DNA from 4 places in the Streptomyces sp. BI87 genome. Region 4 is predicted to be linked to each of the others. Evidence: riboswitches for the same ligand, from Rfam matches in the RefSeq annotation. Region 4 holds a riboswitch; each other region holds the start of a gene.
What was found. Region 4 has a riboswitch for cobalamin ahead of OIM89_RS01485 (hypothetical protein). Riboswitches for the same ligand answer to the same signal wherever they lie in the genome.

Region 1 (4,996 bases), 580 kb from region 4:
GGTGCAGGGCATCCTGTCGATCCTGGTGATCGGCGCCGCCACCGACTACGCGCTCCTGCTCACCGCCCGGTTCCGGGAGGAACTGAGCCTGCACGGCGACCGGTTCACCGCGATGCGACTCGCCTGGCGGCAGTCGTTCGGCCCGATCACCGCCAGCGCCGCCACCGTCGCGCTCGGCCTGCTGGCCCTGCTCCTCAGCGACCTCACCAACAACCGGGCGCTCGGCCCGGTCGGCGCGATCGGCATCGTCTGCTCGGTCTTCAGCGCGCTCACCTTCCTGCCCGCCGCCCTGGTCCTGCTGGGCCGCGCCGCCTACTGGCCGGCCCGCCCCAAGGTCACCGGCACCGGTGGCAGCCACCGCCTGTGGCAGCGGGTCGCGGACCGGGTCGACCGGACGCCGCGCAAGGTCTGGGCGATCACCCTGGCCGCCCTCGTGGCCTGCGCGGCCTTCGCCCCGACGCTGACCAGCCGGGGCGTCCCGCTGGACGAGATCTTCGTCAACGACGCGCCCTCGGTCTCCGCCCAGGAGACGCTGAGCCGTCACTTCCCGGGCGGCGCCGGCAACCCGGCCGTCGTCATCGCCGACGTCGGCCAGGTGGACGAGGTGGTCGCGGCCGCCGAGAAGACGGAGGGCGTCGCCTCGGTCGCGCCGGTCACCGAGTCGGGGCGGCCCGGCGGCGGCGCACCGCGCGTCGTGGACGGCCGGGTGCGGATCGACGCCACCCTCCAGGACGGCGCGGACAGCGACGCCGCCAAGGAGACCGTGGCCCGGCTGCGCACCGCCGTGCACGCGGTGGACGGCGCCGACGCCGTGGTCGGCGGCTACACCGCCCAGCAGTACGACACCCAGCGCACCGCCGAGGCCGACCGGAACCTGATCATGCCGGTGGTGCTGGCGATCATCCTGGTCATCCTCATCGCGCTGCTCCGCTCGCTGGTGACGCCGCTGCTCCTGGTGCTCACCGTGGCGCTGAACTTCGCCGCCACCCTCGGCATCGCCTCGCTGGTCTTCACCCACGTCTTCGGCTTCTCCGGAACCGACGCCTCCGTCCCGCTCTACGGCTTCGTCTTCCTGGTGGCCCTCGGCGTCGACTACAACATCTTCCTGATGTCCCGGGTCCGCGAGGAGACCGCGCTGCACGGCTCCCGGGAGGGCGTCCGGCGCGGCCTGACCACCACCGGCGGTGTCATCACCTCGGCCGGCGTGGTCCTGGCGGCGACCTTCGCGGCGCTCGGCGTGATCCCGCTGGCCTTCCTCGCCCAGATCGCCTTCATCGTCGCCTTCGGCGTGCTGCTCGACACCCTGGTGGTCCGCTCCCTGCTGGTCCCCGCCCTGGTCCGCGACATCGGCTCCGCCTCCTGGTGGCCGGGGGCACTCAGCCGCCGGGCCCAGCCCGCGAAGGAGGCCGCGGGCGAGCCCCGCACCCCCGCATAACCGCAGGCCGTACGCGCACCACGGACCTCCCCCGCCCCCGGGCGCGGGAGGTCCGCTGTGCTAGCTTTCGCACGCCAGTCGTACCCGCGCATCTCGATGCGAACGGGTCAGGGAATCCGGTGCGAACCCGGAACTGACGCGCAGCGGTGAGGGCGACGGGCGGCGCAGGACGCCACTGGGGCAGCCCCCGGGAAGGCGCGCCGTCCGGACGACCCCGAGTCCGAAGACCTGCTGGCCCTCCGTCCGTACGGACGGGGTTCCTGTACGCCAGGCTTCGCGACCGAGCCTCGACACCGAAAGCCGCACCCCTGTGCCTGTTGCGCCCTTCCGCCCAACCTCCCTCGCCGCCTCCTGCGCCGTCCTCGGCCTGCTGCTCACCGCGTGCGGAGGGGGTGCCTCCCAGCCGGCCGGCGACGCCAAGGGCGCCAAGGCGACCACGCTGGAGAACTGCGGCCGCACCCTCACCGTCGAGCAGCCGCCGGAGCGCGCCGTCTCGCTCAACCAGGACTCCACCGAGATCCTGCTCTCGCTCGGCCTCGCCGACCGGATGGCAGGCACCGCCACCTGGACCGACCCGGTCCTCCCCCACCTGGCCAAGGAGAACGCCAAGGTCAAGCGGCTGGCCGACAACAACCCCTCCTTCGAGAGGGTCCTCGACCAGGAACCCGACTTCGTCACCGCCTCCTTCGAGTCGACCCTCGGCAAGGGCGGCGTCGCCACCCGCAAGGCCTTCGAGGACCTCGGTGTGGGCACGTACGTCTCGCCCGCCGACTGCGCCAAGTCCCACACCGGCGACGGCGACGGCTCCCGGGACGAACCGCTGACCATGGCCGCCATCCACGGCGAGGTCACCGACCTGGCGAAGGTCTTCGGCGTCGAGGAGCGCGGAGAGAAGCTCGTCGCCGACCTCGCCCGGCGCGCCGAGAAGGCCACCGACGGGCTCAGCACGAAGAAGGCGCCCGAGGACGAACGCCCCACCCTGCTCTACTGGTTCGCCAACGCCGAGGCGCCGTACATGGGCGGCTGCTGCGGCGCCCCCGGCATCATCACCGAGGCCGTCGGGGCGAAGAACGTCTTCGACGACACCCAGGCCGAGTGGCCGCAGATCAACTGGGAGACGGTCGCCGACCACGACCCCGACGTGCTGGTCATCGGCGACCTGACCCGCAAGTCGCAGACGGCGGAGAGCGCTGCCAAGAAGATCGCCTTCCTGGAGTCCAACCCGGCCACCCGCACCATGACGGCGGTGAAGGAGAAGCGGTACGTGCTGCTGAGCGGCGCCGCGATGAACCCCTCGATCCGCACCGTCGACGGCATCGAGGAAGTCGCCGCCAAGCTGCGTGAGTTCGGGTTCGCCAAGTGACCCCCACCGCCGCGCGGCCCCCCACCGGGAAGGAGCGGACGCGGCGGCGGCCGGGGGCGTGGACGCTCGGCCTCCTCGCGCTCGCGCTGCTGCTGGCCTCCGTCTCGGTCGCCATCACCATCGGCCCGGCCCGGGTCTCGGTCCCCGACGTGTGGGCGGTCGTCGCCTCGCGCTTCGGCGACGGCGAGAGCGGGCTGACGCCCGTCCGCGAGGGCATCGTCTGGGAGCTGCGGCTGCCGCGCACCGTGCTGGCGGCGGTCTGCGGGGCCGGGCTCGCGGTCTGCGGCGTGGTCATGCAGTCGCTGCTGCGCAATCCGCTGGCCGACCCGTTCGTCCTCGGCGTCTCCTCCGGCGCCTCCACGGGCGCGGTCGCGGTGGTCGTCCTCGGCCTCGGCGGCGGCGCGCTCTCGATCTCCACCGGCGCCTTCCTCGGCGCGCTGGTCTCCTTCGGGCTGGTGCTGCTGCTCAGCCACAGTCTGGGCGGCACCACCGACCGGGTGGTGCTCTCGGGGGTCGCGGGCATGCAGCTCTTCTCGGCGCTCACCTCGTTCGTCGTGATGTTCGCCGCCGACGCCGAGCAGACCCGGGGCCTCCTCTTCTGGCTGCTCGGCAGCCTCTCGGGGGCCACCTGGACCGACGTGTGGGCGTGCCTGGCGGTGCTGGTGGTGGCGCTGGTGGTGTGCGGGGCGCGGGCCGTCCAGCTCGACGCCTTCGCCTTCGGCGCGGAGAGCGCCGCCGCGCTCGGCGTCTCCGTGACGCGCACCCGGCTGATCCTGCTGAGCGTCACCGCGCTGCTCACCGCCGCGCTGGTCAGCGCGGCCGGCGCGATCGGCTTCGTCGGCCTGGTGCTGCCGCACGCGGCCCGCGCCCTGGTCGGCACCCTGCACGGCCGGCTGCTGCCGGTGGCGGCGCTGAGCGGCGCGGTCTTCCTGGTCTGGGTGGACACCCTGGCCCGGACCGTGCTGGCGCCGCAGGAGATCCCGGTCGGCGTGGTGACCTCGCTGATCGGCGTGCCCGCCTTCGTCCTCATCATGTACCGCACCCGGAGGCCCTCATGACCGGCCGCGAGGCACTTCCCGACGACGGGCCGGCGCTCCGGGCCGAGCGGGTCACGCGGTCGGCCGGCGGTCGGCTCGTCCTCGACGGCGTCGACCTGGAGGCGCGCGCCGGCAGCACGGTGGGGCTCATCGGGCCCAACGGCTCCGGCAAGTCGACGCTGCTGCGGCTGCTGGCCGGGCTGCTCGCGCCGAGCGGCGGCACCGTCACCGTGGACGGCTCCACCCCAGCCGAGCTGGGCCGCCGCGAGACGGCCCGGCGGCTCGCCGTGGTCGGCCAGCACGCGGCCACCGACACCGACCTGACCGTCCGCGACGTGGTCGGGCTCGGCCGCGTACCCCACCGGCGGGCCTGGGCGGCGCCCGGTGCGGCCGACCGGGAGGCGGTGCGGGCCGCGCTGGAGCAGACCGGGCTGGTGCCCTTCGCGGACCGGCTCTGGCACACGCTCTCCGGCGGGGAGCGGCAGCGGGCGCAGATCGCGCGGGCGCTGGCGCAGGAGCCGCGTCATCTGCTGCTCGACGAGCCCACCAACCACCTCGACGTACAGCACCAGTTGGAGTTGATGTCGCTCGTGGCGGGGTTGCCGGTGACCTGTGTGGTGGCGTTGCACGATCTCAATCTCGCGGCGATGTTCTGCGACGAGGTCGTGGTGTTGCGCGCGGGGCGCGCGGTGGTCTCCGGGGCTCCCGGGGAGGTGCTCAGTGAGGGGCTGATCGCTGAGGTGTACGGGGTGCGGGCCCGGGTCGTGGCCGACGGCGGGGGGACGTTCGTGCGCTTCCTGGCGCCGGAGGCCGGTCACTGACCTGGGCCCCGGCGGCTGGCCGGCCAGGGTCGCGGTGCGGTCCGCCGCGACCGTGCCCTGTCCCCGTACGCCAGCGACCGATGCCGCACGGTCCGGAGTCCGCATCGCAGATGGGGCGCCGCCTCCCTCTGTCCCGCCGGGGTACGCGACGCCATCTGGTCTTCAGCGCCGCAACTGGAGACGTGACCAGGCCAGCACGGTCAGCGCCGCGAAGGCCAGCGAGAAGGCGACGCTCACCGCGAGCTGGACCGTCGTCGCGGGTGCGATCGGGCCGTCGGGCGCGGTGTGCCCCATCGTCCAGAGGGCGGGCGCGGCGAGGGGCAGCCGGCCGGCCGCGCCG
Region 2 (4,996 bases), 790 kb from region 4:
GCGATCGCTGACGGTGCCTGCCCTGCCGAGGGCCCGGAGGTAGTCGTTCACAGCCTCCGCCAGCTCTTCCTGGGTGTGCCCCGCCTCTGTGAGCGCCTCCGCCAGGTACGTGTTCGCTGCCACGACGCCAAGGTAGCGGGACAGAGGGTGCGAAGTGCTGTGGATCACGCGAAATTTCCGGCTCTCCGAGAGCGCGATGCAGGCAGCTTTTCCTCACGGGCCGTCATGAGGCGTCGTTCACTCAGTGACGTGCAGCCTTTGAAGCGAGGGGTCCTGATGGCCATGACCACCACAGCCCATCCCACGGGGTGTCCCGGCTACAGCGAAAGCCTCCCCCGCGAACCCGAGAGTGCCGCCCTGGCCCGCCGTCTCGTGCGTACCTCGCTCCACGCCTGGGGCCTTGATCTCCTGGCCGCCGACGCCGCCGTGATCATCACCGAGCTGGTGGCCAACTCCGTGCGGCACGCCCGGCGGGAGTCCATCCGGGTGACCGTCGAGCGGCCCGCCGAGTACCGCGTGCGCCTCGGAGTCGTCGACTTCTCGAAGCAGCGGCCGGTGCGCGGGACGGCGGGCCCCGAGGACGAGGCCGGGCGCGGCCTGGTGCTCGTGGAGGCGCTGGCGGCCGAGTGGGGGACCGAGCTGTTGCCGTGGGGGAAGCGGGTCTGGGCGGAGCTGGAGGGCGAGCGATGAGCGGGCGTAATCCGTGGGCCGGCGACCTGGTCCACGACGAGGAGGCGGACCGGCGCGGGATCGCCACCGATGTACGCGGCGGCACGGGGTGGGTGCTGCGGCCCGAGCGCGGAGTGGAGCGGAGGACCTCCGAACGGCCCGGGCGACTGACGCTGCTGGCGTCCAGGGAGGAGACGCGGGAACGCCTGTAGAGACGCGGCGTTCCGTCATGTGAACACCCACACCCGCGACCCGCCCACCCCCAGCTAGGCTGCCCCGTGCAGCTGGTTCGCCCCGTCCGCCAGGCGGGGTGTCGTAAGAGGGAACCCGGTGGGAATCCGGGACTGCCCCGCAGCGGTGAGTGGGAACGAACGCCGTCATACGCACTGGGTCCGGGGAACGGGTCCGGGAAGCGACGGCCAGTAGGGGTCCGCCTCGGCGGATGTGCCCGCGAGTCCGAAGACCTGCCCGTTGCCCGCGCACGGCGATCCGTGTGCGGACATCCCGGTGACCTCGTGGGCGGGTCGGAGGAGCACAAAGCGGACGGACGGGCGCGCCCTCGGGCGTGGGACTCGCCGTCCGGTCCGTCATCCCTTCGCGTCCCCGTCCTGTCGCCAGGATGCAGGAGACATCTCGCGAAGGAGAGTTCCGTGACAGCGAAGTCCGCAGCCGCGGCAGCACGGTCGACCGTGTACGGCTACCCCCGCCAGGGACAGCACCGGGAACTGAAGAAGGCCGTCGAGGGGTACTGGAAGGGCCGCGTCGGCGCCGACGCCCTCAAGGAGACGGCGGCGGGGCTGCGCCGCGCCAACTGGGCCCAGCTCGCCGAGGCCGGCATCGACGAGGTGCCCACTGGTGACTTCTCGTACTACGACCACGTCCTGGACACCAGCGTCATGGTCGGCGCCGTTCCCCCGCGCCACCGGGCGGCCGTCGACGCCGATCCGCTCGACGGGTACTTCGCCATGGCGCGCGGCAACCAGGACGTGGCGCCGCTGGAGATGACCAAGTGGTTCGACACCAACTACCACTACCTGGTTCCCGAACTCGGCCCGGACACCGTCTTCACCGCCGACTCCGGCAAGCAGGTCGCCGAACTGGCCGAGGCGCTCGCCCTCGGCCACACCGCCCGCCCGGTCCTCGTCGGCCCCGTCACCTACCTGCTGCTCGCCAAGCCCGCCCCCGGCGTCGCCGAGGAGTTCGAGCCGCTCACCCTGCTCGACCGGCTCCTCCCGGTCTACGCCGAGGTCCTGGGCGACCTGCGGGCCGCCGGGGCCGAGTGGGTCCAGCTGGACGAGCCCGCACTCGTCCAGGACCGCACCCCGGCCGAGCTCAACGCCGCCGCCCGCGCCTACCGCGACCTCGGCGCCCTCACCGACCGGCCCAAGCTGCTGGTCGCCTCGTACTTCGACCGGCTCGGGGAGGCACTGCCGGTGCTGGCCAAGGCTCCGGTCGAGGGGCTGGCGCTGGACTTCACCGAGGCCGCCGCCGCCAACCTCGACGACCTCGCCGCCGTCGGCGGCCTGCCCGGCAAGCGGCTCGTCGCGGGCGTCGTCAACGGCCGCAACATCTGGATCAACGACCACGAGAAGTCGCTGGCCACCCTCGCCACCCTGCTCGGCCTCGCCGGCCGCGTCGACGTCGCCGCCTCCTGCTCCCTGCTGCACGTCCCGCTCGACACCGCGCCCGAACGCGAGCTCGACCCGCAGATCCTGCGCTGGCTCGCCTTCGCCCGGCAGAAGACCGCCGAGATCGTCACCCTGGCCAAGGGCCTCGCCCAGGGCACCGGCGCGATCGGCGCCGAGATCGCCGCCAACCGGGCCGCCCTCGCCTCCCGCGCCGACTCCCCGCTCACCCGCGACCCGGCCGTCCGCGCCAGGACCGCCGCCGTCACCGAGGCCGACGCGCGCCGCCCCCAGCCGTACCCGGAGCGTGCCGTCGCCCAGCGCGAGCGGCTGCGGCTGCCGCTGCTGCCCACCACGACCATCGGCTCGTTCCCGCAGACCGGCGAGGTGCGCGCGGCCCGCGCCGACCTGCGGGCGGGCCGGATCGACGCGGCCGGGTACGAGGAGCGCATCGCCGCGGAGATCGCCGAGGTCATCGCCTTCCAGGAGAAGGCGGGGATCGACGTCCTGGTGCACGGCGAGGCCGAGCGCAACGACATGGTCCAGTACTTCGCCGAGCAGCTCACCGGCTACCTCGCCACCCGGCACGGCTGGGTCCAGTCGTACGGCACCCGGTACGTGCGGCCGCCGGTCCTGGCCGGGGACATCTCCCGGCCCGCGCCGATGACGGTGGGCTGGACGACGTACGCCCAGTCGCTCACCGAGCGGCCGGTCAAGGGGATGCTGACCGGGCCCGTCACCATGCTGGCCTGGTCCTTCGTCCGGGACGACCAGCCGCTCGGGGAGACCGCCGCGCAGGTGGCGCTGGCGCTGCGGGACGAGGTGGCCGACCTGGAGGCGGCCGGGACCGCGGTGATCCAGGTCGACGAGCCGGCGCTGCGGGAGACGCTGCCGCTGCGCGCCGCCGACCGGCCCGCCTACCTGGCGTGGGCGACGCGCGCCTTCCGGCTCACCACCGGCGGCGTGGCGCCGGCCACCCAGATCCACACGCACATGTGCTACGCGGAGTTCGGCGACATCGTGCGGGCCATCGACGACCTCGACGCCGACGTCATCAGCCTGGAGGCGGCCCGCTCCCACATGGAGGTCGCGCACGAACTCGCCGCCCACGGCTATCCGCGCGAGGCCGGTCCCGGGGTCTACGACATCCACTCGCCGCGCGTCCCGGGCGCCGAGGAGGCCGCCGCCCTGCTCCGCGAGGGCCTGGCGGCCATCCCGGCCGGGCGGCTCTGGGTCAACCCCGACTGCGGGCTGAAGACCCGCGGCTGGCCGGAGACCCGCGCCTCCCTGGAGAACCTGGTGGCCGCGGCCCGCACCGTCCGCGCCGCGCTCGACGCCTCCTGACCGGTGCCGCGCCCGGGGAGGTAGGGCCGGGCCATTCACCCGAATGGAGTAATGCCGTACGTCCCCGGGAGGCGGCTCCCGGCCCTCCCGGAGGCCCGCGTACGCCTTGCCGCACGCAAGGCGCGGGCCGCCCGAGAGGGGGCGCGGGCCGCCCCGGGTTGCCGCGACGGCGTTCCGGGTGCGCGATGGAGACGTGGGTGTGTGGGCCCATGGGGGTGCTCCCGGAATCCTCCGCCACGCGCCGTCCAAGGAGTGATCACGACATGACAGCAGGTGACAGCTTCCTCACCACCGACCAGCTGGTGGGGCTGACCGCCTACGACCGCGACGGCGCCAAGGTCGGCAGTGTCGAACAGGTCTTCCTCGACGACGCCACCGGGAAGCCCGAGTGGGTCACGGTCAAGACCGGCATGTTCGGCATGAAGGAGACCTTCGTGCCGCTGGCCGGGGCGGGCCACGACGGCGAGGGACTGCACCTCGCCTACGCCAAGGACACGATCAAGGACGCCCCGCGCGTCGACGCCGACGAACACCTCGACGCCGCCGAGGAGCGCGAGCTGTACGCCCACTACGGGGTCACCCGGGGCGGCAGCGGCAAGACCGGCGAGGAGATGAGCGGGCGTACGGACACGTCCGGCAAGGACACGGGCATGGACACCGGGACCAAGGCCGCGGCGGCGGGCACCGCCGGGGCGGCCGGGGCCGCGGGCGCGGCCGGTGCCGGTGGCCGCAGCCAGTCCGGCATGGACCGGCCCGCCGAGGGCCGGCCGCTGGCCGGAGCCGGCATGAGCCGGTCCGCCGCCGAGACGGGCGACGACCGTGCCAAGTACGCCGACGAGATGGTGCGCTCCGAGGAGCAGCTGCGCGTCGGCACCGAGGAGCAGGAGGTGGGCCGCGCCCGACTGCGCAAGGTGGTGGTGACCGAGGACGTCTCCACGACCGTCCCCGTCAGCCACGAGGAGGTGCATCTCGTCCGGGAGCCCATCGGCGAGGGCGACCGGACGCGCGGGACCGAGATCGGCGAGGCCCAGGCGGAGGTCACCCTCCACGCCGAACGCCCCGTCGTGCGCAAGGAGGCCGTCGCCGTCGAACGGGTGCGCCTGGAGACGGAGAAGGTCACCGAACAGCGCGAGGTCAGCGACACCGTCCGCAAGGAGGAGATCCAGTACGACGACGGCACCGGCGGCGCCTCCGGCGAGGAGGACGACTGGAAGGGCGGCCGCAGCGGCCCGACCCGCTGACGGCCTCCCGGAACCGGGAGCCGCCGCCCCGGAAGCCGGACGGCCGGCCGGACACCACCGAGGTGCCCGGCCGTCCGCGTGTCCGGGCCCGGCGGGGGAGCGGTCAGGCCGGTTCCA
Region 3 (4,996 bases), 5.2 Mb from region 4:
CCGGCGTCGGTGAAGACCGGCTCGCCGCCGAGCACCTCGGCGACGCCGTGGTGGATCTCGTACCCCTCGACGGGCTCGCCCAGCGCCGAACCGCTCGGCCGGGCCAGCGTCTTCTCCACCGCGAACCGCACCCGCACCGGCAGCACGCCGAGCCCTTCGACGGTGCCCGCGCGGGACTCCACCTCGTCCTCGATCCGCTCGCCGAGCAGCTGGTAGCCGCCGCAGATGCCGAGCACCGGACGCCCCTCGGCGACCCGGCGCAGCAGCGCGTCCGCGAGACCCCGCTCGCGCAGCCAGGCCAGCGCGCGGACCGTGCCCCGGGTGCCGGGGACCACCACGAGGTCGGCGTCGGCCAGTTCCTCGGGCCGGTCCACGAACCGCACCACGACGCCCGGTTCGGCGGCCAGCGCGTCCACGTCGGTGAAGTTGGACATCAGCGGCACCGCGCAGACCGCGACCCGCAGCACCTCCTCGCCGGCCGGCGGCGCCACCACCGACTCGCGGACCGCGCCGCGCAGCGAGACGCGCAGCCCGTCCTCCTCGTCGATGCCGAGCCCGTCTGCGTACGGCAGGACGCCGTAGGTGTGGCGGCCGGTGATGCCCCGCAGCATCTCGATGCCGGGCTTCAGCAGCTCCACGTCCCCCCGGAACTTGTTGACGACGTACCCGGCGACCAGCGCCTGGTCCTCGGGAGCCAGCAGCGCCGTGGTGCCGAAGAACGAGGCGAAGACGCCGCCCCGGTCGATGTCACCGACCACCAGCACCGGCAGCTTCGCTGCCCGGGCCACGCCCATGTTGACGATGTCGGTCCGGCGCAGGTTGATCTCGGCGGGGCTGCCCGCGCCCTCGCAGACCACCACGTCGTGGGTGGCCCGCAACTCGGCCAGGCAGGCGAGGACCGGCTCCAGCAGTGCCTCCCGGCGGCCCCCCGACACCGCCCGGGCCGGCTCGTCCGGGCGTACCGAGCCGAAGAAACCCCGGGCGCTCAGCTCCCCGACCGGCTTGCCGAGCAGCACCACCTGGCTGGAGCGGTCGCCGCCGGGCTTGAGCAGCACCGGGTTCATCAGCGCCGTCGGCTCCACGCGGGCCGCCTGGGCCTGCATCGCCTGGGCCCGGCCGATCTCCGCGCCCTCCCTGGTCACGAACGAGTTGAGGGACATGTTCTGCCCCTTGAACGGCGCCACCTTCACCCCGCGCCGCGCCAGCCACCGGCAGATGCCGGCCGTCAGCACGCTCTTCCCGGCGTCCGAGGTGGTCCCCGCGATCAGCACTCCGCCGCTCATGCCCCTGCCCCTCCCTGTCCTGTCGCCGCGCGCCGTGCGCGCCCGCGTATCGCTCCGGCGGCCAGCCGCGCGCCGGCCCCCGCGACCAGCGCCAGCGCGCCGATTCGCCGGGAGAGCCGGGCGGCCCGCTCGATGTCACCGGGCCGCACCGCGCGGCCCGAGCCGCCCAGCACGGGCCGGTGCTCGGTCCGCCCGCCGTAGGTGAGGGTGCCGCCGAGCCGTACGCCCAGCGCCCCGGCGAACGCCGCCTCGACCGGGCCCGCGTTGGGGCTCGGGTGGCGGTGCGCGTCGGACCGCCAGGCGCGCAGGGCGCCGCGCGGGTCGGGCCCGGCGAGGACGGCGAGGGCCGCCGTGAGCCGGGCCCCCGGGTACCCGACGGCGTCGTCGAGGCGGGCCGAGGCCCAGCCGAACCGGCGCAGCCGGGGCGACTTGTGGCCGACCATCGCGTCCAGCGTGTTGACGGCCCGGAAGCCGGCCAGTCCCGGGACGCCAGCGACCGCGCCCCACACCAGGGCACCGACCACCGCGTCCGAGGTGTTCTCGGCGACCGACTCGACCACCGCCCGGGCCAGCGCGTCCGCGTCCAGCGCCTCGGGGTCGCGCCCGCAGAGCCGGGGCAGCAGCCGCCGGGCCTCGGCCACGTCCCCGGCCTCCAGGGCAGCGCCGATCAGCCGGGCCTCGCGCACCAGCGAGGTGCCGCCGACCACCGCCCAGGTCGTGGCGGCGGTCAGCGCGACGGCCGCGCACGGGTGAGGTCGGACGGCCCGGGCGGCCAGCGCGGCCCCGGCGGTGACGCCTCCGGCGCAGAGCGCGGTGTGCAGCGCGCCCCAGCCCCGGTGGTCGTGGAACAGGCGCCGCTCGACGGCCGATGCGGCCCGGCCGAAGAGGGCCACGGGGTGGCCCCGGCGGGGGTCGGCGAAGAGGGCGTCGGCCAGCAGTCCGGCGGTGGCGCCGTACGCGAAGACGCGGTCGGCACGGTCCACGGGGCTCAGCCCGTTCGGCGCTCGGCGTACCGGGGGAGCAGGTCAGGGGGCGGCGACGGGCAGCCACGCATGGCGGTGTGTCCTCACTCAGGGTCCGCGCCCTGGTTCGACGTGACCGGGGGCGAGAGTCTCCTGGCTTCCGGATCGGCGGCATCCCCTGGCCTTCCAGCCCCAGATCGGGGGCCGTGGCGCTGGGCGGAGATGCCGCTCCCCGGTGACAGTGGCGGGACCGCGCCGGATTCTCACCGGCTTCCTCTGCTGCCTCCGTGTTTCGGCCCGGGCAGTCCACCACGCTCCCGGAACACCAGTCAACTCACCGTTGACCTGCGACGAAGAGTGTGTGGAGCCCCACAGCCGGGGCCGGTGCGCGGATACGCCGAAGGGCGGGCCGGACGGCGTACGTCCGGCCCGCCCTTCCCGGCGGGTGGTGGCCCTAGGCCACGATGATGTAGATCCCGTAGGCGACCGCCGCCGCGCAGAGCGCGAAGCAGAGGTAGCCGCCGGCCTTCGCCGCGACACCCGACCCGCCGCCCTGGGCCCCGCTCGCGGCCTTGGAGAGGCCCACGATGCCCAGGGTGAAGAAGCCGACGAGCGCGACGGTGACCACGAGGCTCACGCCGAAGACGGAGCCGAGAGCTGCCCAGTCGATGTTCATGGTGAGGTGTCCTTACGTACGCGAGGCCGGGTCAGACCTTGGCCGGCCGGGCGGCCGGTTCGGTCGTGGCGGAGGAGTGGCCGGGCTGGGCCGGGATCGACCCGAGCGGGGAGCCGTCCGCCTCCTCGGAGGCGACAGCCGCGCCGGTGGGCGGCGGGGCCACGGAGGCCATCGCCTGGGTGACGACGCCCGAGGGCTCGTCCCGCACCGGGTCCACGTCGTTGACGTTGTCGTGGGTGACGGGGGAGCGGCGCGAGCGGAGCCAGATCGCGAAGGACCCGCCGACCAGCAGGACCGCGGTGGCGGCGACGCCCCAGTCGCCCTGCTTGGTGAGGAGTTCGGCGGCCGCGCCGACCAGGGCGGCGGCCGGCAGGGTCAGACCCCAGGCGACGAACATCCGGGTGGCGGTCGACCAGCGGACCACGCCGCCCTTGCGGCCGAGGCCCGCACCCATCACCGCGCCGGAGCACGACTGGGTGGTGGAGAGGGAGAAGCCCAGGTGGGAGGAGGCCAGGATGACCGTCGCGGCGCTGGTCTGGGCGGCGAAGCCCTGCGGCGGCGTGAGATCGGTGAGGCCCTTGCCCATGGTCCGGATGATGCGCCAGCCGCCCAGGTACGTACCGAGCGCGATGGCGACACCGGCGGAGACGATGACCCACATCGGGGGGTTGGAGCCGGGGGCGAGGACACCGCCGGTGACCAGGGCGAGGGTGATGACACCCATCGTCTTCTGGGCGTCGTTGGTGCCGTGCGCCAGCGAGACCAGGCCGGCCGAGGCGATCTGCCCGGCGCGGTAGCCCTTGGCGGTGGACTTCTCGTCCACGTTCCGGTTGATCCGGAAGGTCAGCCGGGTGGCGAGCATCGCGGCGAGGCCGGCGACGAGCGGCGCGGCGATCGCGGGCAGCAGCACCTTGGTGACGACGGTGCCGCCGTTGACGGAGGACCAGCCCGCCGACATCACCGCGGCGCCGATGAGGCCGCCGAAGAGCGCGTGCGAGGAGCTCGACGGCAGGCCGACGAGCCAGGTCAGAAGATTCCACAGAATGGCGCCTACGAGGGCGGCGAAGATGACTTCTGTCTTCAGGCCGTCCTCGTTGATGAGTCCGCCGGAGATCGTCTTGGCGACCTCCACGGAGAGGAACGCGCCGACGAGGTTGAGCACGGCGGACATCGCCACCGCGGCCTTGGGCCTCATCGCGCCGGTCGAGATGGTGGTGGCCATCGCGTTGGCTGTGTCGTGGAAACCGTTCGTGAAGTCGAACACGAGAGCGGTCACGATCACGATCCCGAGGAGAAGCGTGATGTGTTCCATTTACCCGGACTTCTGTGGGACGTCGTTGGCTCGTTGAACGTAGGGGCGCTGAGTGAACGGAAGATGAACTGGGGCAGGCAACGTGGTGACCCGAAACGGAGCCCCCTCGGCCGCCTCACCCCCAGCCCCGCCCCGACCCCTTGGGAGAGCGGGCCGGGGTACCCCTACCGCCCCGGGACACGGGCCCCCGGCGTGGTTCCCGCAGCCGCCCGATGTGAGGCAGCTCGCACCGGAGACAGGGGGACGGGGCGCCGAAACGGAATGGGGCGCGTGCCCCGGCACACGCCCGGCCGGTGGCAGGATGCGCGGCCATGGAGAAGAACCGCGCGCACCCCGGCCGCCCCTGGCAGCTCCTGGAGGACCAGGCCGTCGCCCACGCCTGGCGCGACCTCGTGGAAACGGCCCGGGCCACCGTCCGCGACGGACTGGTGGTCGGCACCTCCGGCAACGTCTCGGTCCGCGTCACCCCCGACCGCCCGGCCGTCGCCACGGAGGACCTCGTCCTCATCACCCCCACCGGCGTCCCCTACGACCGGCTCGGCCCCGAGGACACCGTCGCCGTCACCCTCGACGGCCGCCAGGTGCTTGGCACCCTGAAACCCACCACCGAACTCCCCCTCCACCTCGCCGTGTACCGCACCGGCACCGCCCGCGCCGTCGTCCACACCCACGCCCCCCACGCCACCGCCGTCTCCACGCTCGTCGACACCCTGCCGCCGGTCCACTACATGGCGGCCGCGCTCGGCGGCCCCGTCCGCACCGC
Region 4 (4,996 bases):
CGGGGGCGCACATCGCGAGGGGGCGGCTCCCGGCCAGGACGGGGGCGCAGCGCGTCCCCGAGGGGAACGGTGTCGCCCAGGTGACCTCGCCGCTGCGCGCGTTCCGGGCCTCCAGGCGGGAGTTGGCCGCGTCGACCATGAGGACGGCGGAGCCGGACACGACGGCGTCCTGGTTCCGGCCGGTGACCGCCGTGGACTGGGCGCCGGTCGGTGCGGACCACAGCTCGCGGCCGCTCTCGGCGTCGAGGGCGACGACCTCGCTCTGGGGGTCCTGGGGGGCGTCCTCGGCGGCGAAGCGGTAGCCGACCACCGTGTCGTCGGTGGCCCCGACCAGGGAGGCGCCGTGTACGGGGACGCCCGGGCTCTTCGCCGTCCACGCGCGCGAGCCGTCGCGGGCGTCGACGCGGGCCGCGACGACGCCGCCGCCCCCGCAGAAGAGCGCCTCGCCCCGTGCGACGCACCGCAGTTCGTCGGGGATGTCCGCGCGGCCGCCCGCCACGGTCTTGTGCCACGGTGTGAAGCCCTCGGGCAGCGAGGCGCCCGGCTCGGCCACGTTCCCGGCCTTGTCGCCGCCGTCTCCCCCGGCCCGGTCGCCGGACTGGAGCGCGGCCACGCCGCCGGCGATGGCCGCCACCGCGACCGCCGCCGCGAAGACGGGCCGCCACCGGTTCCGCAGCCGGCGGCCGACGGAGGTGCCGGTGTCGGCCGTGCCGGCTTCGGCCACGGCGGTGGGCACCGGGGTGGGCAGCGCGTCGTGGTGCTGGGTGATCACGTCGCGGGTACGCCCCGCCCGCGTCCCGGTGGGTCCGGCCCCGCCGAGGTCCGCCGGCAGGTCCCGCAGGAGGACGAGGAGGTCGTCGGCGGAGGGACGGCCCGCCGGTTCCTTGTCCAGGCACGACCCGACGACCGTACGCAGCGCCTCGGGCACGGCCCCCAGCGAGGGCTCCTCGTGCACCACCTGGTACGCCGTCATGTACGGGCTGTCCGCGTCGAAGGGCCCGCTGCCGGTGGCCGCGTACACCAGCAGCGTCCCCAGCGAGAAGATGTCGGAGGCGGGCCCCACCCCGCGCGGCGCCTGCAACTGCTCCGGCGACATGAAGGGCGGCGTCCCGATGACCCGGCCCGTCATCGTCAGGGTCTGCTGGTCGGCGGCGCGCGAGATGCCGAAGTCGATGACGCGCGGGCCCTCGGCCGAGAGCACGACGTTGGAGGGCTTCAGGTCGCGGTGGACGACACCGACGCGGTGGATGTCACGCAGCGCCTCCGCCAGCCCGATGGCCAGCCTCCGCAGCTCCACGCCGTCCAGTGGTCCGGCAGCGGCGATGTGCTCGGCGAGGGTCGCCCCCTCGATGTACGTCGTCGCCATCCAGGGCTGCTCGGCCTCGGGGGCGGCGTCGACCACGGCGGCGGTGAACGCGCCGCTGACCCGCCGCGCCGCGGCCACCTCCTGCCGGAAGCGGATGCGGAACTCCTCGTCCCCCGCGAACTGCTGGTGGATCAGCTTGATCGCGACGGGCCGCCCCGAGCTCGTCCGGGCCAGGAAGACCGTGCCCATTCCCCCCGACCCGAGCCGCGCCTCGAGCGGATAGCCACCGATCTCGGCCGGGTCACTTCCGCGCAGCGACACTCTTCCGGAACTCCCCTCCCCCGGGCATCTCTGCCACCACGGGGCCGCGTACCTATCTCGCCCCAAACTAGCCGGAGCGCGATCCCCGCGGGCAACGCGGGTGGGGCGGGGCCGGCTCCCGGCCCTCTCGCCGAGCGGTGGAGGTCAGGGCACGCCCGTCCCCGCAAGCCCGCAGTCGCCGCACTTCGTCCCGTTCGGCGCGCGGTAGTACAGGCAGCAGCTGCGGCGGCGGAAGCCGAGGCCGGGGCCGGTCGTCGCACCGGTGCCCCGCAGGTGCCCGGTGTCCAGCAGGCGCCCGGTGAGGGCGGTGAGGGCCTCGCGTGCGGCGGGGTCGGCGGCCAGCAGGGCGCGGGCCGCCTCCACCAGGGCCGAGGCGGAGTTCCCGTCCAGCAGGCGCGGGGCGACCTTGACCCGCAGGCCCTCGGCCAGCGCCCGGAGTTGCCGCGTCACCTGCGCGTACAGGGCGGGTGCGGCGAGGTCGCCCAGCGCGTCGGCGTACCAGCCGGCCGCCCTCGGCAGCCGCAGCGCCGGTCCGTCGTCGGCCCGCTGGAGGCCGTCGAGGTCGAGCACGATCCCGTGCCGGACGGCGGTGGCGAGGACGGGCGACCAGAGCCGGGCGGCGTGACCGAGCTGGGCGATGGAGACACCGACGCGCGGCTCGTCGGTGCGGTGGCGGCGCGCGACCGCCTCGGCAAGGTCGGTGATGCTCGCCGAGGAACGGGCGAGCGGCTGCCAGCCCCGGTCGGGGCCGCCCACGCGCACCACGAAGAAGCCGCCGAGGCGGGCCACCTCGGAGAGGGCGTCGGCCACGGCTCCGGCCGGGGCGCGGGCGGCGTCGGGCAGGCGTACGGCACGTGGTCCGGTCACGACGGCGTACGCCGTCGCGGGGGCGTGACGATGTAAAGGTCGAGGATGTCCGGCAGCGGAGCGACGCCGGGGCCGCCGGCGCGGGCCCAGGCGGCTATGTCCTCCGTGGCGTCCAGGTCGTTGACCAGCCCGAACCAGACCGGCCGGGCACCGGCGGCCCGCCCCTCGGCCGAGGGCTGGACCACGATGACGTTGGCCTGCTCGCACACGTCGAGGCATGCGGAGACCCGGACCGGCACCAGGGCGCGCAGGCGCGCGGTCTGGGCGGCGTGGTCGACCCCGGTGATCTTGGGGGTGCCGCAGCAGCAGTCCCGGCAGACGACGACGCGGCAGGGCACCGGCTCGCGGCCGGGTGGGACGGGGGCGATGTCGGCGGGCACGCGGCATCGTTCCTCTCTCCGGGGAGATCCGCCCCGGTCAACCGTCGAGGAGGCGACCGCGTGAGTCTCCTGGCTCTCGGCTCGCCGCCCGCTCCGCGCCTTCCCACCCGGCAGGGCAGTGGCATCTGCGGAACGTGCTCGCCGATCACAGTGGCGGGACCGCGCCGGATTTCCACCGGCTTCCTCGTCCGCCGTCGCCTGTTTGCCGGGCCATCCTTCCATCCGGCGCGGCAGACCGTCCGCCAGGGCCCCCGGCCTTCGCGACCTTGGCGGAAACGGCCGGGAAGATGGGCACGAGTTGGCAGCCGTCACTAATTGATGGACTCAGCGTCAGCGCCAGTCTCCGTATCGCCACCCCGGCAGCTGATCAACCGGCGCCCAACTGGCCGACCGCGACCAGCGGATGCCCGTTCTCGCAGCACCCGGTGCCCGTCACGACGAGATCCTCACGCCGGCCGCCCGCGACTTCGGGGGCCGGCTGACCGCGACCTTCACCGGCCCCCGGCAGGGCACTGCTCCGGGCACGGAGGACCGGAGCGGGGAGATCCGTCGGCCCGCCTGACCGCCGCACCGCCGTGCGGGCCCTGGCCTCCGGGGCCAACGTCCGGGTGGCGGTCTTCGAGGACGGCACCACCCCCGCCCCACCTGGGCCCACATCATCAGCGGCCAGCTCACCCTGCTCGACGCCGCCCGCCGCACCGACCGACTACGATGTACACATCGTTCACATCACGAAGGGAATGTGAACTCTGCACCCATAAGGACGACCCATGGCCAGGACCAACGCCTACCACCACGGCGACCTGCGCGCCGCCTGCCTGCGGGCCGCGCGCGAACTCCTGGAGGAGGACGGCGGCGCCGGCCTCTCCCTGCGCGCGGTCGCCCGGCGCGCTGGGGTGTCGGCGACGGCGCCCTACCGCCACTACGCGGACCGCGAGGCGCTGGTCTCCGCCGTCGCGGCCGAGGGCTACCGCGAACTCGCCGAGCACCTGGCCCAGGCCCACCCCGCTCCCTCGACCCCCGACGAACTGGCCGCGGTCGCCGTCGCGTACGTGCGGTTCGCACTGGACCACCCGGCCCTGTTCCGCGCGATGTTCGCCGAGCCCTGCGACCCGACCAGCGAGGAACGGGTCGCCGCGACCAACGCCATCCACGAGTACGTCCGCTCCGTCGTCCGCACCACCTTCCCGGGGGCCGACACGGAGGCCCTGTCCACCACGGTCTGGGCGCTCGTCCACGGCCTCGCCTTCCTCCACCTCGACGGCAAACTCGACGCCTCCACGCCCGAGGCCGTCACCACCCAGGTGACGACGGCCGTCCACGCCCTGTCCGACACCGCCCCGGCACTCCACCCCGAGACCCGGCGGTAGCCGCGGGCGGGCGAGCGCCGGGCGAGCGCCACCCCGGCGGCCCGGCCGGCCCGCACTCCCCATCCGGGAGCCAATGTCATTGGTCGATGACATCCATTGACGGCAACGGCGCCCAGGCAGAACTCCCACGTCGTGGCCGTCGTACTGCCGCCCGGTCGCCGCTCCGCCTCCGCGGCGGCGGAGCCGGTCGTGACCCGGCATCCCGCACCGCGGGCACGGACGGCCGAGGTCCCGTCGGGTATCGCCCGGCGCGATCACCGGCACTGAACCGCGAGCCGGAACGGAACGGACCAGCCATTGGCCGCACCCTCGGGCCCCTCGCGGGGCAGGAAGCGCGACGCGGACGCCAGCCGGGCCGCGCTGCTGGAAGCCGCGCGCGAACTGTTCGGCCGGCACGGCTACGAGGCGGTGACGCTGGCGGGACATCGGCGAGCGCGCCGGGGCGGACGGCTCGCTGGTCGCCCGGTACTTCGGCAGCAAGGCCGCCCCGTACCGGTCCGCCGTCACCGAGGAGAGCCGCGAGGGGGCGGCCTCCCCGGAACCCGCCGACCTGGCCTCGTTCACCGCCTACGCCCTCGACCGGGCCGACCGGCGAGGCGCCCCCGAGGCGCGCGCCTCCGCGGCCGAGGAGATGCGGGCCCGCCTGGTCGCCCCGCTCGCCGCCCGGCTGGCCGGGGAGGGGGCCGAGGACCCGGACGCCCGTGCCGAGGTACTGGTCTCCTGCCTGGCCGGCGTCATCGCCCTGCGCTCCA

Region 1: another riboswitch for cobalamin. It lies ahead of OIM89_RS03955 (ABC transporter substrate-binding protein); the one in region 4 lies ahead of OIM89_RS01485 (hypothetical protein).
Region 2: another riboswitch for cobalamin. It lies ahead of metE (5-methyltetrahydropteroyltriglutamate--homocysteine S-methyltransferase); the one in region 4 lies ahead of OIM89_RS01485 (hypothetical protein).
Region 3: another riboswitch for cobalamin. It lies ahead of OIM89_RS24630 (cobalamin biosynthesis protein); the one in region 4 lies ahead of OIM89_RS01485 (hypothetical protein).

What each region holds. Positions count from the first base shown of each region.
Region 1 covers NZ_CP110079.1:923,998-928,993, forward strand. Annotated here, with positions in the region: gene OIM89_RS03950 (MMPL family transporter) at 1-1,435, shown strand, start outside; cobalamin riboswitch at 1,494-1,686, shown strand; gene OIM89_RS03955 (ABC transporter substrate-binding protein) at 1,746-2,798, shown strand; gene OIM89_RS03960 (FecCD family ABC transporter permease) at 2,795-3,856, shown strand; gene OIM89_RS03965 (ABC transporter ATP-binding protein) at 3,853-4,656, shown strand; gene OIM89_RS03970 (ABC transporter permease) at 4,819-4,996, opposite strand, start outside.
Region 2 covers NZ_CP110079.1:1,138,334-1,143,329, reverse strand. Annotated here, with positions in the region: gene OIM89_RS04895 (helix-turn-helix domain-containing protein) at 1-123, opposite strand, end outside; gene OIM89_RS04890 (ATP-binding protein) at 283-690, shown strand; gene OIM89_RS04885 (hypothetical protein) at 687-881, shown strand; cobalamin riboswitch at 986-1,135, shown strand; gene metE (5-methyltetrahydropteroyltriglutamate--homocysteine S-methyltransferase) at 1,320-3,638, shown strand; gene OIM89_RS04875 (PRC and DUF2382 domain-containing protein) at 3,902-4,879, shown strand; gene OIM89_RS04870 (oxidoreductase) at 4,983-4,996, opposite strand, start outside.
Region 3 covers NZ_CP110079.1:5,527,880-5,532,875, forward strand. Annotated here, with positions in the region: gene OIM89_RS24625 (cobyric acid synthase) at 1-1,283, opposite strand, end outside; gene OIM89_RS24630 (cobalamin biosynthesis protein) at 1,280-2,266, opposite strand; cobalamin riboswitch at 2,392-2,523, opposite strand; gene OIM89_RS24635 (hypothetical protein) at 2,700-2,921, opposite strand; gene OIM89_RS24640 (inorganic phosphate transporter) at 2,953-4,233, opposite strand; gene OIM89_RS24645 (class II aldolase/adducin family protein) at 4,545-4,996, shown strand, end outside.
Region 4 covers NZ_CP110079.1:348,587-353,582, forward strand. Annotated here, with positions in the region: gene OIM89_RS01475 (protein kinase domain-containing protein) at 1-1,627, opposite strand, end outside; gene OIM89_RS01480 ((2Fe-2S)-binding protein) at 1,772-2,494, opposite strand; gene OIM89_RS01485 (hypothetical protein) at 2,491-2,874, opposite strand; cobalamin riboswitch at 2,937-3,062, opposite strand; partial or broken gene OIM89_RS01490 (malate synthase A) at 3,278-3,565, shown strand; gene OIM89_RS01495 (TetR/AcrR family transcriptional regulator) at 3,645-4,244, shown strand; gene OIM89_RS01500 (hypothetical protein) at 4,876-4,996, shown strand, end outside.